Regions from separate parts of the Methylorubrum sp. GM97 genome, predicted to be linked through region 3. Evidence: riboswitches for the same ligand, from Rfam matches in the RefSeq annotation. Region 3 holds a riboswitch; each other region holds the start of a gene.
What was found. A riboswitch is a leader RNA that binds a small molecule or an ion and turns the genes downstream of it on or off. The one in region 3 is predicted to bind cobalamin.
Positions count from the first base shown of each region.

Region 1: it holds a riboswitch for cobalamin, as region 3 does, so the genes downstream of both, MSPGM_RS08320 (TonB-dependent siderophore receptor) here and MSPGM_RS13120 (TonB-dependent receptor) in region 3, are expected to answer to the same signal.
Region 2: it holds a riboswitch for cobalamin, as region 3 does, so the genes downstream of both, MSPGM_RS05475 (TonB-dependent siderophore receptor) here and MSPGM_RS13120 (TonB-dependent receptor) in region 3, are expected to answer to the same signal.

Region 1 covers NZ_AP025942.1:1,770,591-1,780,286, reverse strand. The annotation lists gene MSPGM_RS08345 (SLC13 family permease) at 1-1,206, opposite strand, end outside; gene MSPGM_RS08340 (glycerate kinase) at 1,203-1,637, opposite strand; gene MSPGM_RS08335 (glutaredoxin) at 1,981-2,727, shown strand; partial or broken gene MSPGM_RS08330 (potassium transporter Kup) at 2,872-4,781, shown strand; gene MSPGM_RS08325 (DUF1624 domain-containing protein) at 5,136-6,290, opposite strand; gene MSPGM_RS08320 (TonB-dependent siderophore receptor) at 6,317-8,443, opposite strand; cobalamin riboswitch at 8,558-8,755, opposite strand; gene MSPGM_RS08315 (hypothetical protein) at 8,851-9,321, opposite strand; gene MSPGM_RS08310 (hypothetical protein) at 9,578-9,696, shown strand, end outside.
Region 2 covers NZ_AP025942.1:1,155,491-1,165,186, forward strand. The annotation lists gene urtA (urea ABC transporter substrate-binding protein) at 1-349, shown strand, start outside; gene MSPGM_RS05470 (DUF1624 domain-containing protein) at 365-1,561, opposite strand; gene MSPGM_RS05475 (TonB-dependent siderophore receptor) at 1,561-3,762, opposite strand; cobalamin riboswitch at 3,868-4,077, opposite strand; gene MSPGM_RS05480 (DUF2778 domain-containing protein) at 4,512-5,702, shown strand; gene MSPGM_RS05485 (YybH family protein) at 5,827-6,195, opposite strand; gene MSPGM_RS05490 (OsmC family protein) at 6,228-6,671, opposite strand; gene MSPGM_RS05495 (PAS domain-containing protein) at 6,938-7,387, shown strand; gene frc (formyl-CoA transferase) at 7,488-8,738, shown strand; gene MSPGM_RS05505 (alpha/beta hydrolase) at 9,239-9,696, opposite strand, start outside.
Region 3 covers NZ_AP025942.1:2,843,690-2,853,385, reverse strand. The annotation lists gene maiA (maleylacetoacetate isomerase) at 1-54, opposite strand, end outside; gene MSPGM_RS13155 (antibiotic biosynthesis monooxygenase family protein) at 178-477, opposite strand; gene acnA (aconitate hydratase AcnA) at 694-3,393, opposite strand; gene ccmA (heme ABC exporter ATP-binding protein CcmA) at 4,115-4,762, shown strand; gene ccmB (heme exporter protein CcmB) at 4,762-5,427, shown strand; gene MSPGM_RS13135 (hypothetical protein) at 5,471-5,734, opposite strand; gene MSPGM_RS13130 (hypothetical protein) at 5,866-6,261, opposite strand; gene MSPGM_RS13125 (hypothetical protein) at 6,379-6,510, opposite strand; cobalamin riboswitch at 6,874-7,074, shown strand; gene MSPGM_RS13120 (TonB-dependent receptor) at 7,195-9,438, shown strand; gene MSPGM_RS13115 (hypothetical protein) at 9,603-9,696, shown strand, end outside.

The DNA of each region.
Region 1 (9,696 bases), 1.1 Mb from region 3:
CCCGACGTTCGCCAGGAAGGCGACCGCGACCGGGTTGAGGCCGAGCCTGTCCGCCAGGAGCAGAAGCGGGGGCAGCAACGCCACCACCCGCGCGGTATGGGACACCATGTACAGGTGCGCCGTCATGCCGAGCGCCGACAACCCGAGCAGGATCAGGAGGGTCGGGCTGTCACCGTGCAGGCCGCTAGCCGACAGCGCCGAACCGATCAGCCACTTGGCCGCCCCCGTCGAGATCAGCGCGCGGCCGAGCACCAGCGAGGCGGCGATAAACAGGACCAGCGACCAGTTCACGGCCTCCACGCCCTCGTCCCAGTCAAGGACGCCGACGACCGGCATCGTCAGGACCACCGCGCCGACGACCGCCACGGTGGCGATGCCGAAGGGGTGATACCCCTCCGTCAGCCAAAGCCCCAACATGGCGAGCACCACCGCACCCGTGCGCCACTCTTCAGCGGAGAGCGGACCGGACGGAGCCTCGACCTCGGCCATCCGCCGCGACCGCGTCTCGTTGTCGAGGAACAGGCGGCCGATCAGGAAGGTCGTAATGAGGCAGGCGACCAGGCCGAAGGGCAGGCCCCAGAGTATCCATTGCCCGAAGCCGATGCTGTGGTCGGAGAGCCGTTCCAGCAGGTCGACGGTGACGAGGTGCGAGCCGGCGCCGGTAAGGCTGCAGATCGTCGAGATGACGATGAGGGCAGGGATCAGCAGCCCGATGGCCTTGGCCAAGCGCGGGTCGTCGTCGGCCTCGGTCAGGCTGCGATGGAGCGGGAGCAGCACCGTCGCTCGCCCGGAGGTGGAGGGGATCAGGAAGGCCAGTGGGACGATGCCGAGCGTCAGGCGCCACATCAGGCCGCCGACCGTGGTCCCGCGCCCGGCGATCAGGGCAGTGAGCCGTCCGGCAAGCCCGCTCCTCTCCACCGCCGCACCAAGAACAAAGGTGCCGATGACGAGCCACACCACCTTCGAGCCCAGGCCCTCGATCAACGCCCGTTGCTCCACGGCGCGGACTGTCACGAGGAAGACGGCCGCTGCGACGGCGACGTATGCCGCGCTCAGTCCGGTCAGGACCCAGAGGATGGCGGCCCCGCCGAAGGCCAGCAGCGCAGCCCGCGCCGGCCAATTTAGACCCTCCGGCAGAGACACGGCCACGCAGAGTGCTATGAGCGCGCCCGAGGCCGCCAACGTCCGCTTGGGTAGCATGCTCATCCCTGACCGACGCCGGTCCGAGGGTGACCCAGCGCGACGCCCGCCAGGAAGGTCCGCATCACCTGCTCGGCGATGCGCTCAAGCTGGCTTCGGACGTTCCGCATGGCGTCCTTGACCGATTGCGGTCGCCCGAGTGCCGAGAAGTACGCGCAGACGCCCTCACCCAGTACGTCGCCCGAGTGCTCGCCCAGGGTGCCGGCCAATACGATGACGGCCTTGCCCTCGGCAGCACCACGCCTGCCGATCTCGGCAGGGATCTTGCCGCGTGCACTCTTGTAATCCAGCCCTCCCTCCGCGGTGACGATCAGGTCCGCACATTCGACCGCCTCGCCGACCTCGAAGAACGGGAACAGGGGTTTGAAGCGCAACTTCAGCCGGCCGCCGAGCGGGGACGCCGCGACCGTGGCGGCGAGTGTGAGCGAGAGCTTCATAGGGACCGGGTTCCCGAAGGGCGGCGGATGCAATTCGGCGGCGGTGCGGCCGAAGATCCGGGCGGTTGGACCGGCGGAGGATAAGGGACCGATGCCCGCAGCGTTCGAAGGTTCGGAAACACCTGCCCGCACCGGACGTTCCGGGCATCTGGACGCGGGGTGGCTTCGCAGGCGTCGATGACGGCGTCAGGACCTCGATGCGGTCCTTGACCTTGCCACGGTGGGAAACCCCACTTTGGATCATCGATGGTCGTCGCGACGCATGCCGGGAAGCCGACCACCCCCCTCGCGTTACCAGGGCCCGGGCTCCCCGAACCGCGACGCATTCCGAAAGGATTCCGTGATGCTAGACAGGACCCGCAGGGCCACCATCCATCGCATGGTGATGGAGAAGCACGTCTGTCCCTACGGCCTGAAGGCCAAAGACCTGCTGGAACGCGAGGGCTTCCAGGTCGACGACCACTGGCTGACGACCCGTGAGGAGACCGACCGCTTCAAGGCGGAGCAGGGGGTCAAGACGACGCCGCAGACCTTCATCGGAGGTGAGCGCATCGGCGGCTACGACGACCTGCGCCGCCACCTCGGCAAGCCGGTCGCCGATCCGAAGGCGACCAGCTACACGCCCGTGGTCGCCGTCTTCGCGATGACCGCATTGATGGCGCTGGCGGCGAGCTACGCGGCCTTCGGCACGCCGCTGACGGTGCGGGCCGGCGAGTGGTTCATCGCCTTCAGCATGTGTGTCCTGGCGATCCTGAAGCTGCAGGACGTCGAGAGCTTTTCGTCGATGTTCCTGGGCTATGATCTGCTCGCCCGGCGCTGGGTCCGCTATGCCTACGCCTACCCGTTCTGCGAGGCCCTGGCCGGGATCCTGATGGTCGCGGGCGCGCTGAACTGGCTGTCGATCCCGGTGGCCCTGTTCATCGGCACGGTCGGCGCCGTCTCGGTTTTCAAGGCGGTCTACGTCGACAAGCGCGAGATCAAGTGCGCCTGCGTGGGTGGTTCGGGCAACGTTCCCCTTGGCTTCGTCTCGCTGACCGAGAACCTGATGATGGTCGGCATGGCCGTCTGGATGCTGATCGCCGGGCACTGAGCGGAGCATCTCGATGCCCTGGACTTCCGACCAAGCGTTCCGCCGCCGGTGGGACGCGTTTGGCGGCCGCGAACGTTCCATGCATATCGACCGTTGAGCCCTGCCTTGCGAGCTCTCCACGTTCGCGGACGGGGGGAGCCATACATGCCTGTGATCGCGGGGACCGAGTTCGCACCACCCACACCGCCGACGGTCGATGCCGGGCATGCCCCCAAGACGGGGTTCTGGGCGCTGACGCTCGGCTCGGTCGGCGTGGTCTACGGGGACATCGGCACCAGCCCGCTCTACGCGCTCAAGGAGTCCCTGCACGCCGCGGCGGGCGGGGGCACGTGCCCACCCGCGAGATGGTCTTCGGCGTCGTCTCCCTGATCCTTTGGGCGCTCATCCTCATCGTCACGCTGAAGTACGTGCTCCTGGTCATGCGGGCCGACAACGACGGCGAAGGCGGCACCCCATCCCTCGTCGCGTTGGCCCAGCGTGCCTTGGGCCATTCCGGCGGGTTTGTCATCGTGCTGGGCATGATCGGCGTTTCGCTGTTCTTCGGCGACGCCATCATCACGCCGGCTATGTCGGTACTCTCGGCCGTCGAAGGGCTGAAGCTCGTGACGCCGGCCACCGACCCGTACGTCCTGCCCATCAGCCTCGCCATCCTGATCGGGCTGTTCACCCTGCAAAGCCACGGGACGGCACGGGTAGCCACCTTCTTCGGCCCCCTCACGGCGTTCTGGTTCATCGTCATGGTGCTTGGCGGCCTGGGTCATCTCGTCGACGACCCGAGCATCCTGGGCGCGCTCAACCCTGCCCACGGCGTCTCGTTCATCCTGAGCCACGGCACGGCCGGCCTGCTTGCGCTCGGCGCCGTGTTCCTGGCCGTGACCGGGGCGGAGGCGCTCTACGCCGACATGGGCCATTTCGGGCGGTCGCCGATCCGGACGGCTTGGTTCGGGCTGGTGCTGCCGGCGCTCGCCCTGAACTATCTCGGCCAGGGCGCCATGCTGCTCGCCCACCCCGAGCGGGCCGAGAACCCGTTCTTCCTGCTCTATCCGTCCTGGGCCCTGCTGCCGATGGTGCTGCTCGCCACCGTGGCGACGGTCATCGCCAGCCAGGCGGTGATCACCGGTACCTTCTCGATCACCCAGCAGGCGATGCAACTCGGCCTGCTGCCGCGCATGCGGGTCCTGCGCACCTCCGAGACCGAGAAGGGGCAGATCTACATCCCGCGGGTGAACTGGTGGCTGCTCGTCGCGGTCGTGTTCGTCGTGGTGCTGTTCAAGTCGTCGAGTGGCCTGGCGGCCGCCTACGGCATCGCGGTCACCGGCGACATGGTCATCACCGCCTGCCTGCTGTTCGTCGTCGCCTGGAAGGTCTGGCGATGGTCGCCTGCGGTTGCGGCCGCGGTCATCGCGCCGTTCCTGCTCATCGAGTTGGTGTTCCTCTCGGCCAACGCGCTGAAGATCCTGCACGGGGGCTGGGTGCCGCTGACCATCGGCGCCGCCCTCGTCACGGCGATGTGGACCTGGCGGCGGGGATCGGCCCTGATCGTCGCGGAGATCCACCGCCAGCGAGTGCCGCTATCCAAGTTCACGCGCATGGCCGAGGCCGGCTCGATCCAGCGGGTGCCCGGGACGGCCGTGTTCCTGACGGGCACGCCCAACGACACGCCCGGGGCCCTGATGCACAACGTCAAGCACAACCGCGTGCTGCACGCTGGCAACGTCGTCCTGCACGTGGTCACGGAAGACCTGCCGCGGGTGTCCCATGCGGACCGCGTGACCGTCCGTCAGCTCTCCGACGCCTTCTCGTGCGTGACGGTGCGCTTCGGTTTCACCGAGCTGCCCGACCTTCCGCGGGCGTTGGCAACCGCAGGTCTGGATAAGGGCGACCTGTCCTACTTCCTGACGCGGCGGGTGCTGGTAGCCTCTCCCGAGACCGGCATGCCCGTGTGGCAGGATCGGCTTTACATCTCCATGGCTCGCGCGGCCACGGACGCGTCCCGCTACTTCCGCATCCCGGCGGACAGAGCCGTCGAGATCGGCGCCCGGATCGATATCTGATCCCGGGGAGTCCGGGCGTGGTCGAGGACGCTTCCGGTTCCCTGTGAGCGGAGGCGTGCTCGCGACGCGTCAGATCAGGCTATTTCCTTCGCCCTACGCATCTCACGGCTATCCTGGATGACCGGGAGACTTCGGCTCGTAGCCCGTTCGCGCAGACGCACCGCGGTGCTTCTGCAGTCGGCAGGGCCACCTATGTCTGCTTTAGCATAACACGCCACCGAAAGCGGCCAGACTGCTCTCCACCCACGCCGGTCGCAGATGATTGTTTGGCAGGCGGCCAGAAAGCAGACCTTCCGAGTATCGGCAAAGGCTCGACAGCAGCCCCAGCACGGTCAAGCTGACTGGATCAGGGGCCTACAGGTACCTGAGCCAGGCGATGTCGCGTCTCGACGCCTTGAAGCGTGAGAACCAGGCCGTAGGCAGGTAGAGGGGCACGATCAGCCCGATGTACCAAACGAGAACCCACCCGTAATCGCCTACGCCGAACACGGTGCCCTGGGTCGCGCCCCAGGTTGCGAACGCGCCATGGTACAGCAGCCTCAGAACCGTGAGGTGGAGCAGGTAAAAGAACATCGGCGCGCCGCCGAACACCGCCAGCGCCGCGACGAGCGGGCGCTCGCCGATCCGCTCCAACGCCACGAGCAGCAGCGCCCCGGTCCCGAGCGTCAGCAGCAGGAACAGGAGCGAGGGCGGGTATTTCGTCAGCGCGAGGAAGCTCATTGCGGTCCGCAGGGCGCTGTCGTCCACGACGAACCAGGGCTTGTCGCCGTAGCCGTTGGCTAGGCGAAGTAGCACGAAGGCGGCCAGCATCGCGCAGCCGATAGCCGCGAAGCGGCGCTCCCGCGTGCGCGTGGCGAGGCCGGGCAGGAACCACGGGCCGATGGCGTAGCCGAGCACGATGACGCCGATCCACGGCAATACCGGATAGGTTGTCTTGGCGACCAGCCCGAGGGGAAGCGCGATGACGTCGCGCTGGTGCAGCATGGCCCAGACTGGAAACAGCGGCTGGTCGGGCCGGAGCTGGATTGGGTCGAGGAAGTTGTGACCGCACACGATCAGCAGCCCGACCCCTAGGAGAACCGAGCGTGGCAGGCCGACCAGTGCCGCCAAGACGATCATGCACACGCCGATGCACCAGATCACCTGGAGCCAGAGCGTCGGACTGGCCACGCCCCAGTACAGTTCGGAGAGGTAGAACACCTCGAAGGCCATCAGCACGAGGCCGCGCTTCACCAGGTAGGCCCGCGTCTCCGCCAGCGTGTGCCGGGTGGCGAACAGGTACGCGGCCACGCCCGTCAGCACGACGAAGATCGGCGCGCATAGGCTGACCGCGAGGCGGGCCAGAAACAAGGCCGGCAGGGCGGTCCTCGCGTCGACCGGATCGGCGACCGGCACGTGCAGGAACCAGGTCTCGCGCAGGTGGTCGAGGAGCATCAGCACCATCACCAGCCCACGCAGAGCGTCGATTGAGGCGATGCGTCCGGTCGCGGCCGATGCCTCCGTTGACACCCCAAGCGTTCCCGGGTGCACGCCCATCAGAAGCGCGCCGTCATGCTGACGGTGACCCGACGCGGCTCGCCGACACCGACCCAGAAGCTGTTGTAGGAGCGCTCATAGTAGGTCTCGTCGAAAATGTTGTCGACGTTGATCCCGAAGCGTAGGTTCTCGTAGCGGTAGTAGGCCAGCGCGTCCGTCAGGACGTAGCCCGGAAGGCGGAACCGCTCGTTGCCGCTGTCGCCGAGGCGCGAGCCGACGGCCCGAAGCCCGCCGCCGAACCCGAAGCCCTTCCAGTCGCCCGCCTGAACCTCGTAGACGCCGAGCAGGCTGCCCGAATGGCGTGGGATGTTTAGGAGCGGCGAGCCGACCCGCAGGACCTCGTCGCGCGTGACCTGGGCATCGATGAAGGCGTAGCCGCCTATGACGCGGAACTCCGGCGTCACCTGACCAACGACGCTCAGGTCGAATCCCTGGCTGCGCACAGCGCCGGCGGCGATCTGGAAAAAGAAGTCCGCTGGGTCGGTGGTCAGCACGTTCTGCTTCTCGATGTGGAAGGCGGCCGCCGTGACGCTCAAGCCGTCGAACAGGTCTAGCTTGGTCCCGACCTCGTAGGCGAAGCCCGTCTCCGGGGCGAAGGGGCGCGTCGCGCTGTCGAAGCCGGTGTTCGGCCGGAACGAGGCGGCGACGTTTCCGTAAAGCGAGAGGAAGGAGAGCGGCTGGTAGACGAGCCCGGCGCGGGGCGAGAAGCCGGTGCGGTCCTGTTCGGTGCGCTCGTTCGCGACCTTGTCCCGGAAGGTCTGGTTGTAGAAGTCTGTTCGGTTGCCGATCAGCAGCTTCCACTCGGGGCTCAGCGCGATCTGGTCCTGCAGGTAGACTGCCGTGTTGCCGACGTTCTCGCTGGCGCTGTAGCGGCGCGTGAAGGGCGGCTTGGGCTGGCCGTAGACCGGGTTGAACAGGTCGAGCGCGAACGAGTCCAGGCGCGGAGTCGAGCGCTGCAGGTTCTCGGTGCTGTTGTAGCGCTCGTGCTCCAGGCCTAGCAGCAGGGTGTGGGCGAACGGGCCGGTGTCGAAGCGCCCGACAAGCTCGGCCTGTCCGATGGCCACGCCCCATGTGAAGTCGTGGCGGCGGAACTCGCGGAGCAGGGTCCGCCCATCGTCTAGCAGGCCGGTGGCGCCCGTCTGCAGGCCGGTCAGGCTGCCGGTGTTGAAGTGGCCGGCGACCCGAAGCTGCCAATCGGTGCTGAAGGCGTGCTCCAGGCGCACCTGCACGATCCCGCTCTCCGACACGGAGTTGTCGCCCGGCTCGCCGAAGAAGCGGGAGCGCGGGACCAGGCCGAGACGGTTGTTCACCGCGACCGTCCCGCGGTCGAAGGTCTGGCGGTTACGCAGGTACTGCGTCTCGACGGTGAGCTTGGTGTCGGGGCTGATCTGCCAGCTCACGACGGGGGCCGCGAGGACGCGGTCGCCGTCGACGAAATCGCGAAAACTGTCCTGGCGGGCAAGCGCGCCGTTGAAGCGGTAGAGGACCGTGCCGTCCTCGCTCAGCGCGCCACCGGCATCGACCGTGGTGCGCGCCGTGCCGAAGCTGCCGAACAGGGTGCCCATCTCGACGAAGGGCAACGCGACGGGCTGCTTGGTGAGGATGTTGACGGTGCCGCCCGGGTCGCTGCGGCCGTAGAGGGCACCTGCCGGGCCTTTCAGCACCTCGATGGACTGGACGTTCTGCGTGTCGGGCGCGCCGTTGTAGCCGCGGGCGATGTTGAACCCGTTCTGGAAGATGTCCTGTGTGGCGAAGCCACGCACGGAAAAGAGCGCGAGGTTCTGGGCGCCGAAGTCGTTCTGCTTGCCGACCGCGGGCACGTAGTCGAGGGCGCGCTCCACGCGGGTGGCGGCGGTGTCGCGCAGAACCTCTCGGGGCACGACGTCGACCTGCTGCGGCACGTCGCGCCGCGGCGTCACTGTCTTGGTGCCGCTGTAGAGCTCCTCCACCCGATAGGTCGGCGTAGCGGTGAAGGTGCCCTCGACGGAGATCGGGTCGAGCACCACGGAAGTGTCGGACGATTCCCTACGCGTGCCCTGGCCCCAGGCCGGGTCGCCGCTGGCAATGGCAAGCGCGACGGTGGTGGCGGATAGGCAGAGCCGGAGCGGCGATTTCGGGCTGAGCACAGGAGGCTGACCTCGAGCGACGGCAGTGGCACGTCACCGCGAACGAGGTCTAGGCGATCCCCCGCGGGGGTGACGCTTCGACACCCGCCGAGGCACCCCGCCCAGCGTGTTTCGCGTGTGACCACGGCTGACGGCAGGTCTCCTGGCTCGCGGGTCACCGCCCTCTCACCGTCTTCCCGGGCGAGGCTGCCCAGTGACGTGGTGGTGGAGAGCTCACCGCTTACAGTTGCGGGGGCAGCCGCGGCATCGGAGCGAACCCCTCACCGCGTTCCCTTTTGATCCCCGAAGGGAACCGTCGCGGCTTGGCTATTCGGCTTGGCCACAGGTTGTCAATTCACCGGGCCACCCTTCCCAGAGCGAACTCGCCGCCTCCGGCCCATGCCTGTGATCCGCTCGAATATGGGCGGCTACTCGACCTTCAGCCGCTTGGCCGCCGCCGGACACAGCAACTTGAACTGCTCCACCAAGGGCGGCATGCCCGAGGCGCATGATGTGTCGGCATCGGGTCCAAGCGGAAAGCGGGCCTTGCCGCCCTGGCGGTCGCCGTAGCGATAGCTCACCGTCCCGGACCGGCAGTTCGCCTCGGCTGTCATCGTGGCCCGGCCTTCGCTGCGCAGGTACTTCGCGACACACTGGGCCGTCGTGAGCTTGCCGCCGTACTGCTTGGTTTCGCCACCTGGGTCGCGCTCGCAGTATTCCTGAAGGTCGGCCTTCGTGACGATGCCCTGAGCGGTGGCCCGAGCCGTGTCGATGCCGTCGCGCTCGACCACCGTGCCGTTCCACCCCTTGCAGGACGCAAGCGGGAAGTCCCCGGCCGCCCAGGCATGGCCGGAGCCGAGCGCCACGGCGGCAAGCGCGGCAAGATCGATCCAACGCATGTCGCACCCCGTGTTCCGGCGCCGCACGCCGTAGGGCCGATACGGCGCCTGCGCCGAGGAACGTTTGCAAGGCTCGCGACGCCTTATCCACGGCAATCCACAGCCACGACGGCGAGCCGCTCGTGCGGCGGCGCCTCAAGCGGGAACCGCAGACGTGCGGAACGCCCGGGAGTGCGGTTCGCGGCTCATGGCGGTTGGAGGAGGGGCAAACTTAACGGGCGAGGTCCAGGTTCGGCCGAATTCTCGGGAGGTCGGCATGGAATGGGAGCGGCGGGTCGAGCGGATGGGCGCACGCTTACGGAAGAAGAGGGATGCCGCAAACGTAGCCTTATGGGAGATGCTGGGATCGGCCGACGTCGTGTGGATGGTTTGGGG
Region 2 (9,696 bases), 1.7 Mb from region 3:
CTTCCAGTCGGTCAAGACCCCGGCCAACGAGGCCTTCGTCGCCGCCTTCAAGAAGCGCTGGGGCGACAAGACCGTCATCGGCGACATCACCCAGGCCGCCTATCTCAGCCCCTTCCTGTGGAAGGCGGCGGTGGAGAAGGCCGGTTCCTTCGAGGTCGATAAGGTGATCGCCGTTTCACCGGGCCTCGAGATCAAGGACGCACCGGAAGGCGCCGTGAAGATCCACGAGAACCATCACCTCTGGGCCAAGACCCGCGTCGCCCGCGCCCGGCCGGACGGGCAGTTCGACGTGGTCTACGAGAGCCCGGAGCTGATCGAGCCGAACCCGTTCCCGAAGGGGTATCAGTAGGCGGCTCGGGCGGGGTCAGAGGTAGCTCAGACCCCGCCACCGGCTGCGCCGCTTCAGCCGCACCATCCAGAGGCAGGCCGGGTAGAGGGCCAGCGCGAACAGTGCCGCGATCAGCCAGATCTGAAACGGGGCGCTGACTTCGATCCGGCCGGAGGGACCCGCAAGGCCGAAGGCGGCCAGGCCGTCATAGGTCAGGCGCAGGGCCCATAAGTGCAGCAGGTAGAAGAACAGCGGCACCCCGCCAAAGACGGTAAGCCAGCCTAGACGCCGTTCCGGCAGGCGCTCGAACAGCGCGAGCAGCAGCAGGCCGGGACCGAGGGTCGCGAGCAGGAAGTCGGCCGAGGGCGGATATTTGGTGAGGTTGACGAAGGACAGGGCGTCCGCGCCCCAATCCTTGCCCGCCAGCCACGGATGCGGATCACCGTAGCCGTTGAGGCCGCGCAGGATCAGGAAGGCGACAAGGCTGGCGAGCCCGAGGGCGACGAGGCCTCGGCGGCGCGCGGCCGGGTCGACGCCCGCGCCGTAGAGCGGCCCCAGCGCGTAGCCCGCGGCGATCACGCCGATCCAGGGCAGCACCGGATAGGAGGTGCGCGCCGCGCCCCAGGGCAGCGGGATCAGGCCGCGCTGATGCAGCACCGCCCAGAGGGCGTAGCCCGGCTGATCGGGCGTGAGCACAAGGCCGTCGAGCGCGTTGTGCCCGAGCATGATCGCCAGGCCTACGCCGATCAGCGCCGGACGCGGCAGCCAGAGCAGGGCGGCGAGCGCCATCATGCTGAGACCGATCGCCCAGATGACCTGCAGGTAGAGGATCGGCGGCAGCAGGGCACGGGTCCAGGCGAGGTTCACCAGGGTCACTTCGAGAGCGACCAGGAAGAGTCCGCGCTTGATGAGGAAGGCGGAGGTCGCGGCACGGCTGCCGTGCTTCTGCCCGTAGAGGCTCGCCGAGAGCCCCGTCAGCAGCAGGAAGACTGGGGCGCAAAAATGCGAGGCGGCCCGCGTCAGGAACAGGCCGGGCGGGGTCGCCGTGAGGTTCACCGGGTCGCTCACCTGGGCGTGCAGGTAGAAGAACTCCCGCGCGTGATCGACCAGCATCAGCAGCATCACGAGCCCGCGCAGGGCATCGATGGCGCCGATGCGGGTGCGTGGCGCGACCCCCGCGGCGATGGGAGCCGGTGCGGACGCATCCATGGCCGCCCCTTGGTGGGCGCTCATCAGAACCGCACCGTCATCGTTCCGGTGAAGCGCCGGGGGGCGCCGGGATAGACCCGGAAGCGGTTGAGGGAGCTCTCGTAATACTCGGTGTCGAACACGTTCTCGATGTTCAGCCCGAAGCGGAAGTTTTCGTAGCGGTAATAGGCGAGCGCATCGACCGCGATATAGGCCGGCAGGGAGAAGCTGTTGACCGCGTCCGCCGCGCGCTCGCCGACGCCGCGCACGCCGCCGCCGAGCCCGAGCCCCTTCCACGGGCCGGCCTGCACCTCGTGGACGGCGAGCAGGCTGCCAGAATGGCGCGGCACGTTGATGAGCGGCGTGCCGGCCGGCAAGGTCGGATCTTCGGTGACCACGGCCTCCGCGTAGACGTATCCCGCCAGCAGCTTGATCTCCGGCGTGATCTGGCCGGCGGCGGTCAGCTCGAAGCCTTGGCTGCGCACCCCGCCGACCGCCACCGAGAAACCGCTGCCGTTGGCCTCCGGCGTCAGCACGTTCTCCCGGTCGATGCGGAAGGCGGTGCCGGTCAGCGCCAGCGCGCCGCCATAGAGGTCGAGCTTGGCCCCGACCTCGTAGCCGATGCCGGTTTCCGGCGCGAACGGCCCGGAGGCGGAGGCGGCGGCAGCATCGGGACCGATATTGGGGCGGAAACTCGTGCCGACATTGGCGTAGAGGGAGAGTTCGGGCAGCGGCTGGTAGACGAGGCCGGCGCGGGGCGTCGCGGCAAAGTAGGCCTGATCGACCTGGGACCGCGGGATGCGCTCGCGGAACGACTGTTCGAAGAAGTCGAAGCGCACGCCGAGCAGCGCCTTCCATTCGGGCGTGAGGACGATCTGGTCCTGCGCATAGAGCGCGGTGTTGGTGATCCGCTCGAGGTTGTTGCGGAAGCGGTCGATCGGCGGCAGCGGCTGGCCGTAGCGCGGATCATAGATGTCGATGGCGAAGGTCGAACCCGGTCGGATCGTCGAGCGGTTGTAGACGACTCGGCTGTCGGTGCTCTCGCGCTCGAAGCCGAGCAGCATGGTGTGGCCGATCCCGGCGGTGTCGAAGCGCCCGACCACCTCCGCCTGGCCGATCGCCACGTCCCAGCGGTAGTCGCGGATATTGCGGTCGCGCGAGACGGTGCGGTTGTCGGCGGCGATGGCGCGGATCTCGGCGGATTCACCCTCCAGCGTGCCGGTGTTGAAGTGGGTGGCGAGCCGCATCTGCCAATCGGCGTTGAAGCGGTGATCGACGCGGACCTGCATCGTGTTGTTGGTCTGATAGGTGCTCTGGCCCGGCTCGCCGAGGAAGCGCGAGATCGGCAAGAGCCCGAGCCGCCCGTTGAGGGCGATGACGCCGCGGTCGAAGACGATGCGGTTGCGCAGGAACTCGGTCTCGACGGTGATGCGCGTGTCCGGCGTGATCTGCCAGCTCAGGACGGGCGCCACGAGCAGCCGGTCGCTGTCGACGAAATCGCGAAAGCTGCCCTGGCGGCCGGCGGCGAGATTGAAGCGGTAGGCGAGCGTGCCCTCCTCGTTCAGCGCGCCGCCGGAATCGACCGTGCCGCGGAACTGCCCGAACGAGTCCCACAACCCGCCCATCTCGACGAAGCGCTCGACGGTCGGCTGCTTGGTGATGATGTTGACGAGCCCGCCCGGATCGCTGCGCCCGAACAGCCCGCCGCCGGGACCTTTGAGCACCTCGACGCGCTCGACGTTCTGGGCGTCGGGCGGGGGCGGCGTGCCGCGGTTGAGCGGAAAGCCGTTCTTGTAGATCTCGGACGTGGTCACGCCGCGAATGGCGTAGCTGAACACCGACAGGCCGCCGAAATTGTTCTGCTGCGCCACGCCCGGCGTGTAGTTGAAGACGCGATCGACGCGGGTGGCGGCGAGATCCGTGATGACCTCGCGCGGGGCGACCGTGACGATCTGGGGCACGTCGCGCTGGGGCGTGTCGGTCTTGGTGCTGCTCACCGCGCGGTCGGCACGGTAGCCCGGCGTCGGCCCGATCAGGCCGATCGTGCCGGCGGCGCTGGTCCGGCCGTCCGATGCGCCGTTGCCGACGCCGCGGCCTTCGCCCTCGACCGCCAGTTCCTCCAGGGTGACCGATTCCTGCGCCCGCGCCTCCGGGCCGTGCAGGCCGGCGCAGAGCAGCGCGGCGAGCACCCAAGGCGGGCGCCGGGCCGGGACGTCGATGGCGTTCAGGATCGTCCGAACTGTCACAAGGCGCGCTCTGGCTGTTCGGGTGCGGGCCCGAGCGGGTGCCCCGCCGGGAGCGCAGGGGAACGCTCTCGCCGATCAGGCACGCCGCCGGAGCACCCCGCCCGGGGGACATCGTCGCGCCAAGGCAGGTCTCCTGGCTCACGGGTCAGCGCCTCCGTCTCGGCCTTCCCGGTGCAGGGCACCAGTGACCTTCGACGACGGTGGCTCGCCGCTCACAGTTGCGGGGGCAGCTTCGGCCTCGCCCGGACGGGCTTACCGAATTCCCTCTTAGCCCTCGGACATGCGTCCGGGGGAACCTTGGCCGCAGCAATTTCGCTGCGATGCGGCGCAGGGTCAACAGACCGGCCAATGAAATGTAACAACATCACACAACCTGTGGCCCGTAGAGCACAAGGGCTCGGCGAGAAGCCCCGTGGCGGCTGCGCTTCTCGCGGCGGCCTGAAGGCGGGCACGCGAGACGATGGCGATCATCCGATTGGCCTCGTCATTGAGTGCACACCGCGCCGCAGCGGTGGAGAGAGGCCGCCCCCTCATGGCGCGGCGGAGCCACTGAGAATCCGCATCGAACGTTTTTCGAAGGACGTGACCGAGCTTTAGGCAAGATTAACCAAGATCCCGTTGAATGACGAAGGCTTAAGGTTGATCCTTCCCTAATCGGCGAAGCCATCTCGTTTTGTCATTCTGGCACAGATAGCCGGGGATGACGGCGGGAGGCCGTGTGGGATCCGCGTTGTCGAGTACCGCCCGCAATGGACATCGCCGAGCTCGTCCAGAGTCGCTCCGCCCGGCCCGTCATCCGCCGTCGGCGCCGCCCGCCTGTCGCGGCGCTCGCGCTGACCGCCCTCGGGGGTCTCGCGGTCGCCGGGATCCTGCAACCGCAGGATCGCGCTGCGCCCGCCCCCGTGGAAACCGCGCAGGTCTCGGCCGAGGCCGAAGGGGCGGAGACCGTGCAGGCCGCGCCCGGCGCGCTGGCCTGGATGCTCGACCCCACTCCCGTGCTCGACACCGCGTCCGGCGGCTTCGTCCCGCGGACCGCGCAGGTGTCCGCCTTCCGGGCGCCGCCCGTGGCGGAGCCTTCCAAGTCGCAGCCTGCCCCATCGGAGCCGGTCACGACCCTGGCCGCCCTCCCCGCGGAACAGGCCGCCGACGCCGCGCCCGCCGTCACGCCGCGCCCGGCCGCGCCGACGGCCCGCCTCGCCCTTACGGTGCCGCTGCCAGTGCGGCGGCCCGACGAATTCCGCTACGAGCCGCGCACGCAGACCGCCCGGGCGGCGACGCCTCGGATCGCCACCGCATCCACGGCGCGCGCCTCCACCGAGCCGACCCGCAGCGTGTTCAGCGCCGCGGTGACCGACAACCGCAACTTCCTCGAGAAGATGTTCGATCTGCCGGGTTCGACGCCCACGCCGTCCTCGGACAAGGCGATGGCCTATGCCGGACTCGACAGCGGGGCGGTCGATTCGGCCGCGCGGCGCCGCGTCGTGCCCGGCCCGGTCTCCGAGCCGGGGGTCGCCGTCTACGACATCAGCGCCGCCACCGTGACGCTGCCGAGCGGCGAGGTGCTGGAGGCCCATTCCGGCCTCGGCGTCGCCCAGGACAACCCCGACCACGTCCATATCCGGATGCGCGGCGCCACCCCGCCCGGAGTCTACGACCTGCGGGAGCGCGAGGCGCTGTTCCATGGGGTGCGGGCGATCCGCCTCAATCCGGTCGGCGGCTCGGCCGCCATCCACGGGCGCGACGGCATCCTCGCCCATACCTACATGCTGGGCCCGAGCGGCGCCTCGAACGGCTGCGTCGTGTTCCGGAACTACACCCGCTTCCTCCAGGCCTATCTGAGCGGCGAGGTCCGGCGCCTGGTCGTGGTGCCCGGCACCGCCCCCGGCGTCTTCGCCAGCCGGCGCAACGCCACGCCGCGCCGCTCGGCCTCGGCGGATTAACAGGTTTCCAAAGGAATCATTCCTTTGGCCGGGACATCGGGGCAGCGCCCCGACGTCCCTTCACCAGGGCTCTGCCCTGGACCCGCGAAAGGACTTGTCCTTTCGAAACCCGCTTTGGAGCCCGTCAGGATTTGGCGACGGGCTTGAGCTTGAGCTGGTCGATGGCCCAGCGCCACGTCCCGTCCGATTGCCGGCGGGCCGACTCAACCGAGAGCGCGCCGTTCGGCAGCCGCGCGAAGGTCAGCGCGAGGTCGCCGTTGCGGATCGCCGGCAGGGTCTCGGGTTCGGGGAAGTCCGACTTGCGCGCGAGCAGATCGGTATAGAAGCGGCGGATCTCGTCGTGGCCGGTCGCCACGATATCGCCCGCGGCCACCACCGCCTGCGGCTCGTACAGGGCGACCAGCCCTTCGGCATCGCCGGCATTGGCCCGTTCGTTGAAGAGGCGGGCCAGATCCTCCGGCTCACGTGCCACGTCCCGCTGCGTCTCGCTCATCGCTCGTTCCTCCCTGTCTGTTTCAGGCCTGTCTATTTCAGGCGGTTGCCCTGGCCGTCCCGCACCGCGACCGCTACCGGAACGCCGGCCTTGACGCTCTCGGACACGGTGCAGAACTGCTCGAACTGAGCGAGCACGCGGTCGAGCCGGTCCATCGACTCGGCGGGCGCGCCGAGCGCGATATCGACCTCGATCCCGACGAGGCGCAGGCGGCCTTCCGCGTTGCGGGCCACGCGCCCGATCGCCTCGGCGCTCACGCCCCCACCCTCCTGCCGGTACTTGCCGAGCGCGAAGGCGAGGCTCGCGCACAGACAGTTGCTCACGGCGGCGATCAGCACCTGCTCAGGCGAGGGACCGGTGCCGCCACCGATCGGCTCGGGCTCGTCCGTCAGCAACGGCACGAAGCTCTCGCCGAAATCGATTCGGAAGGCATAGGCCTCGATCTGCCGGATCCGAATGCTGTGCTTGTCCGACATCGTGGCCTCCTCGCCTCCCTATCAACCCACCGCTGCGCGATCTCGTTCGAGCCCCGCACTGTGCCTTGACCTGCCATTCGTATCTGGTATACCAGATGCCAATGACGAGCCACCGGAAAGAGCGATCTCGATCCGGAAGGCCCGAGACCCGGGAAGCCAAGGAGGCAACGCCTGCCATGACCGAACGCGGCATCCTCGACAGACATCGCATCTCTCCGCTCACAGCGCGGCCTCAGGGCTAGCAACCGGCGGAAGGGGGGCAACCGATGGCCCAATCGCAGACCTTCGACACGTCCGGCCTTGTCGCGGCGATCGGTGACGCGGTGGTGATCTCCGACGCGGACGGACGGATCGTCGTCTGGAATCCGGCCGCGGAGCGGATCTTCGGCTTCTCGGAAGCCGAGGCGCTCGGGGAGAGCCTCGACCTCATCACCCCGGAGCGTCACCGCCGACGCCACTGGGACGGCTACGCCAAGACGATGCGTACCGGTGAGACCCGCTACGGCACGTCGCTGCTCAAGGTTCCGGCCCTGCACAAGGATGGCCGGGCCCTGTCGATCGCCTTCACCGTCGCGCTGCTGCACGGCGCGGCGGGCGAGGTCACCGGCATCGCCGCGGTCATCCGCGACGAGACCGAGCGCTTTCAGGAAGAGCGCTCCCTGCGCCGCCGCGTGGCGGAGCTGGAACAGGCTTTGGGCACCCTCGTCTGCGCCTGAAGGCGGGGGGCCTGAGCCATTCAGCAATATTACCGACCTTAATATTTTTCGATTTTCCAACAAAGACCCACAACGAAGTCGAAATAGGGAGAAGACCGAAATGACCCAGCCGCTCGACGGGATCAGAATCATCGATTTCACCCACGTCCAGGCGGGCCCCGCCTGCACCCAGCTCCTCGCGTGGTTCGGGGCGGACGTGATCAAGGTCGAGCGTCCGGGCTCGGGCGACGTGACGCGCAACCAGCTTCGCCACGTCGAGGACGCGGATGCGCTCTACTTCACGATGCTCAACTCCAACAAGCGTTCGCTGACGCTGGACACCAAGAACCCGCAGGGCAAGGAAGTCCTGGAAAAGCTGATCCAAGAATCCGACGTGATGGTCGAGAATTTCGGCCCCGGCGCGCTCGATCGCATGGGCTTCACCTGGGCCCGCATCCAGGAGCTCAACCCGGGCATGATCCTCGCCTCGGTGAAGGGCTTCTCCGACGGGCACCACTACGAGGATCTGAAGGTCTACGAGAACGTGGCCCAGTGCGCGGGCGGTGCCGCCTCGACCACCGGCTTCTGGGACGGCCCGCCCACCGTGTCGGCCGCCGCACTCGGTGACTCGAACACCGGCATGCATCTGGCCATCGGCATCCTCACGGCGCTGCACCAGAAGACCAAGACCGGCAAGGGCCAGAAGGTCGCCGTGTCGATGCAGGATTCGGTGATCAACCTCTGCCGGGTGAAGCTGCGCGACCAGCAGCGTCTCGATGCCATCGGCTACCTCGAGGAATACCCGCAATACCCGCACGGCGAGTTCACGGACGTGGTTCCGCGCGGCGGCAACGCGGGCGGCGGCGGCCAGCCGGGCTGGGTGCTCAAGTGCAAGGGCTGGCAGACGGACCCGAACGCCTACATCTACTTCACGATCCAGGGCCACGCCTGGGCCCCGATCTGCAAGGCGCTCGGCCGTGAGGAGTGGATCGACGATCCGGCCTACAACACGCCCCGCGCCCGCCAGGACAAGATCTTCGAGATCTTCGCCATCATCGAGGATTGGCTGGCCGACAAGACCAAGTTCGAGGCCGTCGATATCCTGCGCAAGTTCGACATCCCGTGCTCGCCGGTGCTGTCGATGAAGGAGATCGCCGCCGATCCGTCGCTGCGCGCCAGCGGCACCATCGTCGAGGTGCCGCACCCCAAGCTCGGCTCGTATCTGACCGTCGGCTCCCCGATCAAGTTCTCGGACCTGAAGGTCGACATCAAGGCTTCGCCGCTTCTGGGCGAGCACACCGACGAGGTCCTCGCCGGCCTCGGCTACTCGCCCGAGCAGATCGCCGCAATGCACGAGTCGCGCGCGGTCTAAAGGGGAAGCGGCAGCGCGGATCTCCGCGCTGCCCGTACAGGATGGCCAGTCTCTTTCGGCCATGATCCTCCCGGGACGGGGCATCGCCCCGGGAGCGCATGACCGGGCATGACGCCCGGGTTTCTTCCTCCTCCGATGACTTTCCCGGGCCGACTCCGTCGGTCCGGTTTTTCGTTGTTTGGGTCTTTGATACAGTATTCGTTTGATCAAACCTGATCACAGCGAAAGCCGAGCGTTCCCCCCTCCCCGCACGCGCGGGGGAGAGGGCCACGTCTCCCCCTTGTCGGGGAGCGTGGCGAGGCGGCAGCCGACGGTGAGGGGGCTTGGCCGGAAGAGCCTCTTCCAGAGTCGCCCCCTCACCGCCGCTCCGGCTTCGCCTGCGCTTCCTGTCTGCGCGACAGGGTGCAGACAGGCCTCTCCCCGCACGCGGGGAGAGGGGAAATCCGCCGTCCCGTCGAGATCAACCGGATTTGGGGTAGAGGCGCGTTCGCCCGCGCCGCCTAACCGAAGAAATCGCCCAGGAAGAAGTCCACGGCCTGGCTCACCACGTCCGGATTGTAGGCGTGCGGGCCGTCATACTCGACATAGGTGAGGTCGTACCCCGCCGCCCGAAGCAGCCGGGCATGGTTGTGGGCGCTCCGGTCGATCGGGATCTGCTCGTCGCGGGTGCCATGCGACAGGAAGATTTTGGGCGCACCGGCCTGAACCTGCACCGACATGAACCCGGCGGACGACACGATCAGGTGGCTGACCCGGTCACCGTTGGTGAGCCCGAGGGACAGCGCGTAACTGCCGCCGTCCGAATGGCCCGCGAAAGCGAGATGGCCTGGGTCGAGTAGGAAGCGGTCGGCGACCTCGGCGAGCGCCCGGTCGAGCCGCTCGCGGTCCGGCCCGTTGCCGGCGATCACGAGATCCCAGGTCGGGTGCAGCGATTGCGGCGCGAGCAGCAGGAAGCCGC
Region 3 (9,696 bases):
GGCGATGCGCACGCGGAAAGCCGCGGCCGAGCGCCAATTGCCGTACATCTTCACGAGGCCGTCTCCCCCTTTTGTCGTCCAGCCCTTGGCGGCCGTTTAGGATGTTTCACACAAAGCCCGACCTCCGACCGTCTCGCCTTGGGCAACACGGTGCGGCGGGCGGTCGGAGCGAGACACTCAGAAGGCCTGAAGCGTCAGTTCGGTGTGCTCCACCTGGGGCGGAGCCTCGAAATAGGGAGAGACCATCGCCCGGTAGTCCTTCCAGGCCTGCGAGCCGGTGAAGTCCTTGGTGTGTGCCTCAAGCGTATCCCACTCGATCAGCAGGCGGTAGCGCTGCGGCTTCTCGATCGAGCGGCGCACCGCGAAGCTGCGGCACCCGGCAGCGGCCCGGAAAATTTCGGCGGCCTTCGTAATGCCGGCTTCGAATTCGGCTTCCGAGCCGGGCTTCACGTCGATCTGTGCGATTTCGAGGATCATAGAGCGTCATTTCCCAGCCGGCCCGCCGCGTCGATTGGGGCGGAGCGTTCGATGGTGAGGGAATAGCGGATGCACTGACAAAGCGTCGAGCCGCGGCCGATGCCTCGATCCCTCTTCGTCTCGTTTGCTTCGGTACGGTTGCCGGAACCACTAGCTCAACGAAAAAGCCCCTCCCTTGCGGGAGAGGCTTTCAGGCAGCGCGAACGGAAGAGGCGCTTAAGCCGCCAGAGACCGCAGCACGTAAGGCAGGATACCGCCGTTGCGGAAGTATTCCAGCTCGTCGAGCGTATCGATCCGGCAGGTCAGCGGGACCTCCCGCTTCGAGCCGTCAACGGAGGTGATCTCGGCGGTCAGCGTCTGGCGCGGCTTCAGCTCACCGGACAGACCCTTGATCGTCACCGTCTCGTCACCCTTGAGGCCGAGCGATTCCCAGGATTCCTCGCCCTGGAACACCAGCGGGACCACGCCCATGCCGACGAGGTTCGAGCGGTGGATGCGCTCGAAGCTTTCGGCGATCACGGCGCGCACACCGAGCAGCTTGGTGCCCTTGGCCGCCCAGTCGCGGGACGAGCCGGTGCCGTATTCCTTACCGGCGAAGACGACCAGCGGCGTGCCCTCTTCGGCGTAGCGCATCGCCGCGTCGTAGATGTACATCCGCTCGCCGTCGGGCTGGTGCAGCGTCCACCCACCCTCGACGACATTGCCGGCCTCGTCCCGCACCATCTGGTTCTTGATGCGGATGTTAGCGAAGGTGCCTCGCATCATCACCTCGTGGTTGCCGCGCCGGGTGCCGTACTGGTTGAAGTCCTGCACCCGCACCTGATGCTCCTGCAGGTACGCACCGGCGGGCGAGGCCGCGCGGATGTTGCCAGCCGGCGAAATGTGGTCGGTGGTGATCGAATCGAGGAACAGGCCGAGGATACGCGCGCCCTCGATGTCGGTGATCGGGTCGGGCGTCTTGGTCATGCCCTCGAAATAGGGCGGGTTCTGCACGTAGGTGGAGCCCCCATCCCAGGCGAAAGTCTCGGCTTCGGTGACTTCCACGCCCTTCCAGTTCTCGTCGCCGCCGAACACGTCGGCGTAGCGGCTCTTGAACAGCTCCGAGGTGATGTTTTCCTCGATGAATCGGTTCACCTCCTCCGAGGACGGCCAGATGTCCTTCAGGTAGACCGGCTTGCCGTCCGAACCCTGGCCGAGCGGCTCCGTGGTGATGTCGATCTGGAGCGAGCCGGCGAGCGCGTAGGCGACCACCAGCGGCGGCGAGGCGAGGTAGTTCGCCCGCACGTCCGGGTTCACGCGGCCCTCGAAGTTGCGGTTGCCGGAGAGCACGGCCGCCGCGACGACGTCGTTGTCGTTGATCGCCTTCGAGATCGGCGCCGGGAGCGGGCCCGAATTGCCGATGCAGGTGGTGCAGCCGAAGCCGACGAGGTTGAAGCCCAGAGCGTCGAGGCTCGCCTGGAGACCGGACTTGTCGAGATACTCGCCGACGACCTGACTGCCGGGCGCGAGCGAAGTCTTCACCCACGGCTTCGAGGTCAGGCCCTTGGCGACCGCGTTGCGGGCGAGCAGGCCGGCGCCGATCATCACGCTCGGGTTCGAGGTGTTGGTGCAGCTCGTGATCGCGGCGATCACCACGTCACCGTGGCCGATGTCGAAGTTCGTGCCCTCGACCGGGTAGCGCCGGGCGATGTCGGCCGCCTTCTTGAACTCTTTTTCCATCGAGTCGGCGAAGCCGGCCTTGGCGCTGTCGAGCAGCACCCGATCCTGCGGACGCTTCGGGCCGGCGAGCGACGGACGCACCGTGCTCATGTCGAGTTCAAGCGTGTCGGTGAAGACCGGATCGGGGGTCTTGGCGTCGCGCCACATGCCCTGCGCCTTGGCATAGGCCTCGACCAGCGCGATGCGGTCGTCCTGCCGGCCGGTGACCTTCAGGAAGTCGATGGTCTTCTGATCGATCGGGAAGAAGCCGCAGGTCGCGCCGTATTCGGGCGCCATGTTGGAGATGGTGGCACGGTCGGCGACCGGCATGTCGTCGAGGCCGGGGCCGTAGAACTCCACGAACTTGCCGACCACGCCCTTCTTGCGCAGCATCTGCGTGACGGTGAGCACGAGATCGGTCGCGGTGGTGCCCTCGGGCAGCTTGCCGGACAGCTTGAAGCCGATGACCTCGGGAATCAGCATCGACAGCGGCTGGCCGAGCATCGCCGCCTCGGCCTCGATGCCGCCGACGCCCCAGCCGAGCACAGCCAGACCGTTGACCATGGTGGTGTGCGAATCGGTGCCGACGAGGCTGTCGGGATAGGCGATCTCGGCGCCGTCTTCGGTGCGGGTCCAGACTGTCTGGGACAGGTATTCGAGGTTCACCTGGTGGCAGATGCCCGTGCCCGGCGGGACCACGGAGAAGTTATCGAAGGCCGACTGGCCCCATTTCAGGAAGGTGTAGCGCTCGCCGTTGCGGGCGTATTCGAGGGCGACGTTGTCGCCGAGCGCCTTCGGGGTGCCGAACTCGTCCACGATCACCGAATGGTCGATGACGAGATCGACCGGGACCAGCGGATTGATTTTTTGGGGGTCGCCACCGAGCGCGACCATGGCGTCACGCATCGCGGCGAGATCGACGACGGCCGGCACGCCGGTGAAGTCCTGCATCAGGACGCGGGAAGGGCGGAAGGCGATCTCGGTCTCGGCCCTGCCCTGGTTGCCGAGCCACGCGACGGCGGCCTCGATATCGGCCCGCTTGACCGAGCGGTCGTCCTCGAAGCGCAGGAGGTTCTCGAGGATGACCTTCATCGAGAACGGAAGGGCGGTCGAGTCGGCCAGGCCGTTCTTCTCCGCCTCGGGAATGGAGTAGTAGGTGTAGGTCTTGCCGCCTGCTTGAAGCGTCTGGCGAGCTTTGAAGCTGTCGAGGGATGCCACGGCGAGTCGGGTCCTGAGCTGGCGTTAGCGAACACGGAGCAGGCATAACCTGCGCCACGAGAGGTGTTCGGCCGGAGACGCTCCAAGGAGCGCGCGCCGCCCCGGGGGTGCCCGGGTAGCGAGTGCCCTCGGGGAACTCCCGGCGGCCGGGAGGCCCGCGAATGACACTCAGGATGGTGCGCGAGGGGCGATTTGGACGCCCTGGAATGATCGCGCGGCGCAGCCTGAGCCGGTCTATAGAACGTTTCGAAATTGGCCGCTACTGGCCCGATGACACAGCCGCGCGACTGATATTGCGGTCCTGCCCTACCGATGCGTCCGGCGGCTGTCCGTTCCCAAGACGTAGCAGTGGCGCACTGCGTCCCAGAACGCTGCGCGTTGGTCCGGCGTCAGGCTTGCGAGTCGGGCTTCCACTTGCGTGCGCCCGGCGATCGCGGCGGGATCGCGGGCCATAGCGTCTTCGGACGGGTGGAGCGGGGCCTGCGGGGCCGTCTCGGCATCCATGGTCGCCCATCCTGCGAACCTGCCATGTGGCATCACCGAATCAATGCGTCAGCGGCCCGAGCGGTTCGCGCGCCGCCGAACGATCCGCTATAGGCCGCACGAGACCGGCCTCTCCGTCCGCGAGATGCCCCGGTATTCTCTTCGCGCCAGGCGAGGAGATCCGACAGCCAGGACCGAGACGAAGCGTGCGGACCTCAACCTTATCGAAGGCCGATCCGTGCGGTTGATCGTCGAGAATCTGGCCTGCCGGCGCTCCGGACGCCGCATCTTTTCCGGCCTTTCTTTCGTGCTCGGACCCGGCGAAGGCCTGATGGTCACCGGGCGCAACGGCGCGGGCAAATCGAGCCTGCTCACGATGCTGTCCGGCCGCCTCAAGCCCGATGCCGGCACGATCCGCGCTGAGGGCATCGGCGAGGCGAACCTGCCGGAATGCCTTCACGTGGTCGGGCACCGGGACGGATTGAAATCGGCGCTGACCGCCGCCGAAAATCTCGAATTCGCCCGCGATCTTCTCGGCAATCCCGCCGCCTCCCCGAAGGCGGCCCTGGAGGCGCTGGGCTTGCCGCATGTTGCACGGTTGCCGGTCGGCTATCTCTCGGCGGGGCAGCGGCGCCGGGTGGCGCTGGCGCGCCTCCTCGTCTGCAGTCGCCCGCTCTGGCTGCTCGACGAGCCGACCGCCGCCCTGGACCTCGCCTCGCAGGGGGTTCTCGCGGGGCTGATGGGACGCCACCGGGCCGAAGGGGGGCTCGTGGTTGCTGCAACGCACCAAGCCCTCGGCCTAGAGGATGCCCGCGAGCTGCGCATTGGACCGGCGGCACCCGAGGCCGTCTCTGAAGCGGCCTTCGAGGCGGAGGATTGGCTGTGATGCGCGCCTTCTCCGCCCTCCTCGCGCGCGATCTAAAGCTGGCCGCCCGGGTCGGCGGCTCGGGCGCGCTCTCGCTCGTCTTCTTCCTGATGATCGTGGTGCTGGTGCCCTTCGCGCTCGGGCCCGACATGAACCTGCTGTCGCGGATCGGCCCCGCGATCCTCTGGCTCTCGGCGGTGCTGGCCACCCTGATCGGCCTCGACCGGCTGTTTCAGTCGGACGAGGAGGACGGCTCTCTCGACCTGATGACGGGCGCTGCCGTGCCGTTGGAACTGGTGGTGCTTGCCAAGGTCCTGGCCTCCTGGCTCACGACCGGCCTACCTCTGGCGCTCGCTTCGCCGCTGTTCGGCCTGCTGGTGGCACTCTCCCCGAAAGCCATGGGTGCCACGGCCTTGACGCTGGCCCTAGGCACGCCGGCTCTGGCCTTCATCGGCGCCGTCGGCGCGGCGTTGACCGCCACCATCCGTCGGGGCGGCCTGATCCTGGCCATCATCGTGCTGCCGCTGATGGTCCCGACTCTGATCTTCGGGGTCTCGGCCGCTGAGGCTGCCCTGGGCGGCACGGTGCCGTTCACGACCCCGCTGACGGTGTTAGCCGCCCTGAGCCTGATCGCGGCAGTGGTCGGCACCCTGGCCGCCGCCGCGGCTTTGCGCTGGTCGGAATGAACCGGGCGTGGCGGTCGGGAGGTCGCGCCTCGGTTCGCCGGATCTACTTGTCGCAGCCGATGCAGATCCCGGTGTCGATCTTGTCGTCCTTCTTTTCCATGGCGGTCTCGCGGTCGGGATTGCCCGGGTCGCGCCGCACACCGCCCGCCCCGGCCGGCGGCATGGTCTGACCGACGGCAGAGGTGTTCGGCGCGTAGATGGTCGAAGCCGGACCACCGCCGGTCCCGGTCTGCGCCGGCCCTTGGGCGGCAGCGGATGTAGCGAGGGCCGCGACCAGAACCGCGGCAAACGACAGACGAGTGATCATCGGCAAACTCCCTTGGAGTTCGAACGCACTAGACCCTTGAGGGTTCACGCGGGTCCATCGCCGGAGATCGGCCTCACATCGGTTGCGCGTATCGCTCTCGCAGGATCAGGCTCGGCAGCGCTTCGCGAAGCTCAGTCCGGCCAGCAGATCGTCGCTTCGCGCAAGCCCATCAACTGGGCCGCGCCGAGCCCGAACGAAGGGGAGGCGTCGAACACCTCTCCCGCCACGCTCACCTCGCAGGCTTCGTCAAGAGCGCCACCGGCACAGAGCGCGAGGGCACGGGTGCGGCCCTGCATCTCCGCGGCCGCGACCCGGATCAGTAGCTTACCGGCCAAGCGGACATTGCCCGCCGCATCCTCCGGCAACAGGCCGATGCAGGTGATCTCGTCGTCGGTCGCGTAGACGAGGTGGCAATGATCGAGCGTGACGCGCTCACCGACATGGTGACGGGCCGCCGCCGCGAAGGCCGCCGCGTCCGCATGCGCATCGCGTGCGTGAGCCCCGGATGGAAGCAGGAGGGCGCTCAAGAGGAAAACGCATCCGATCCGCACGGAGGACCCCACCGAACGATTCCGACCGTGCAAACTTCGCAATTTGTGGGCCGGAATGGCTCAGGGGCCGGCGCGCTCTGGGATTCGGCGGCGTCAGCGGGTCTGGCCGGTCTGCGGAGCGTGGGTGTTCTGGTTGTCGGTCGGGCCCGTACGCGTGAAGGCGAAGACGACGAGCCCTGCAAGAATCATCAGCACGACGGGAAAGGCGAACATCCAACGGGGCATATCCAGCATCCATGAGGCAGCATTCGGAGGACCGAAACCCCTGGGCGGCCGAATGGCTCCGCCGGAGCGCATGAGTTCGGAACCGAACATATGCAATGAATGCATGCCCGATCCGACGCGTCAGCGATTGCTTTGTGCACTGCAACCTGAGAAATCATGGCCATGCCGGGTCGCGATGGCGTCGCGGTCCTGCAGCCCTTCTTGGGCGTTTCCTCCCTAGACTTCGGGCCGTCCTTCGGGGCGGCCTTTTTTCTTTTTGGCTGCCGTGCGGCTTTGGTCGCGGCAGGGTCCGCGATTGTGGATCGCTCCTGGTGCAGGCGTCCCGAACGGCGCCGGGCGCATTGACCGAAGCGCCGCCTTGACCGTAGCTTGACCGTTGACGGTTCCCGCAAGGGATCAAAAGGGAACGCGGTGGAGGGCTTTCGAGCTCGATCCCGCGGCTGCCCCCGCAACTGTGAGCGGAGAGTCCTCCATCACCACGTCACTGGGCATGCCTCGCCTGGGAAGACGATGGAGGGCGACGACCCGCGAGCCAGGAGACCTGCCGTCAGCCGTGGTCACACGCGAGCCATGCCGGGCGGGGTGTCCCAGCAGGTGTCGAAACGCTGAAGGCCCATGGCCGGCAGTGGTTCGGCCTCGGTCGCGGTGACGTGCCACCGTCGCTGCCGAGGCATCGTTTCCATCATGTCCCCCTTTCACCGCCGCTTCTGCGGCCGGTCCCTCCTGTCCGCAGTCGCCGCCCTGCCCCTCACGACGTCCGGTCCGGTTCGGGCCCAGGCACTCCTGACGCATCTCGATGAGATCGCGGTGCAAGGCGGCGCCGGGATCGGCCTGCCCGCCAACGCGCCGGCAGATGCCATCGGCGCGGACGCCGCCGCAGCCTTGCGGACACCGAGTCTGACGCAGTCCTCGCAGGTCGGCCTCAACCTGCGCACGCCGTCGCGCTCGGCGAGCCGGCTCGGTCTCACGCCGCTGGAAACGCCCGCGAGTCTCGACATCATCTCGGGCGAGACCATCCGCCTGCGCGGTCAGACCAGCGTGCTGGACGCCGTGTCGCAGAACGGCACCGGCATCACGGCCTTCGGCTCGCCGGGCAATGGACTCGGCTTCTTCACCGCTCGCGGCTTTGCCGGGCAGAACTCGATCCAGACTTTGTTCGACGGCACCCGGCTCTATGTCGGCGCCAACACCGTCACGTTCCCGTTCGATACGTGGAACGTGGAGCGGATCGAGGTGCTGCGCGGGCCGGCCTCCGTTCTCTACGGGGACGGAGCCATCGGCGGTATCGTCAACGTCGTTTCGAAGAAGCCGCTGTTTACGCCGCTCAATGTCGCCCGCTTCGGCCTCGGCGAGGACGGCATCGCCCGTGCGGCGGTCGATTCGACCGGGCCGATCGGCGAATCCCTGGCCTATCGCCTCAATGTCAGCGGCAACCGTGCCGACGGCTGGATCACCCCAGAGGGTGACTTCCGCAACCTCGCGGCCTCGGGCGCACTGACGCTCCAAGCGAATCCGGATCTCGCCTTCACGCTCAGCCACGATTTCGGCTACCAGGAGCCCACCCGCTACTGGGGCACGCCGCTGGTGAACGGGCGTGTGCCCGACGCCATCCGCTTCAACAACTACAACGTCCGCGATTCGAGGATCGCCTGGACCGACAACTGGACGCAGTTCCGGACGGAATGGACCCCTTCGGCCGACGTGACGGTGCGCAACACCGCCTACCGCCTTCAAAGCCGCCGGCATTGGCGCGACGTCGAGCAGTACCGCTTCAACCCGGCAACGGGGCTCGTCGATCGCTCCGACTATCTCGAAATCGGCCATAGCCAGGAACAGGTCGGGAGTCGGTTCGACGCGACGTTCCGCGGCGCCCTGTTCGGGCTGGCCAATACGTTCTCGGCCGGCTTCGACGTGAACCATGTCAGCTTCCGCCACGCCAACAACTTCACCTTCTCCGAGACGCCGACGAGCGTTCCCCTGATCGGCTACGATCCCGGCTTCTTCCCGCGGGACGGGCGGGCGAGCCCGGCCTACGCCACGCGCACGAACCAAGCTTCGGTCTTCGCCGAGGATCGGCTGTTCCTGACCGACCGGTTGTCGTTCCTCGCCGGGGTGCGCTTCGACGCGCCGCGTCTCCACCGGGAAGATCTGCGCAGCGGCGCGACCTTCGAGCGCTCGTTCCGCGCCCTCGGCTACCGCTTCGCGTTGCTCTACGAGCCGACGCCGGACACATCGCTCTACGTGCAATACGCCACCGCGACGGATCCGGTGAACAGCCTAATCACCCTCTCGCAATCGCTGGCCGGCTTCGAACTCTCGACCGGCCGCCAAGTCGAGGTCGGCGCCAAGGGCCTCGTCTTCGGCGGCGCCGTCGAGTGGACCCTGGCCGGCTACCGCATCGTCAAGGACAACCTAATCTCGGCGGTTCCGGGCCAGCCGACGGTCTCGACTCAAGTCGGCCAGCAATCCTCCCTCGGCGCGGAGGCCGCGCTCTCCTGGCTCCCCGCCCCCGGCTGGCGCATCGATGCCAACCTCGCTGTGCTTCACGCCCAGTACGACGACTTCACCCAGAATGTCGGCGGGGTTGCCGTCTCCTATGCCGGCAATCAGCCGATCAATGTGCCGGAGCAGGTGGCCAATCTCTGGGTCAACTGGGCCTTCGCCCGCGACTGGGAGGGGCGCATCGGCCTCCAGCATGTCGGCGAAGTCTTTTCCGATTTCGGCAACACTGCCCGGCGGCCGGCCTACACGCTGGTCAATCTCGGCCTCGACCATCAGGTCACCGCCGGCTCCCGCCTGTCGCTACGGGTCTTCAACTTGTTCGACACGACCTACGCGGTCGATGGCAGCGCCGTGAACGGCGTCGGCACCGCCTGGGTTCTCGGGCGCCCGCGCTCGTTGGAGGTCGCCTACACGATCGCGTGGTGAACGATGCACCGTGAGGCTTGAACACGGACGCCTGCGCGTGTCGTCACCACGCCGCAGGGCCCCCGGGAAACCCTGCGACCGTCGGGGGACTTGCCTGGCGGATAGCTCATCCTTCGCACGCCTTCGGGACGTGCAAAGGCACCATTACGTTCAGGAGTCCCCCAATGCACCGCATTGCCTTCACCGTCACCGTTCTGAGTTGCCTCGGCTCTGGCGCGGCCGTCGCTCAGGCTGGCCCCCCGGGCCTCCCCGGAGGCC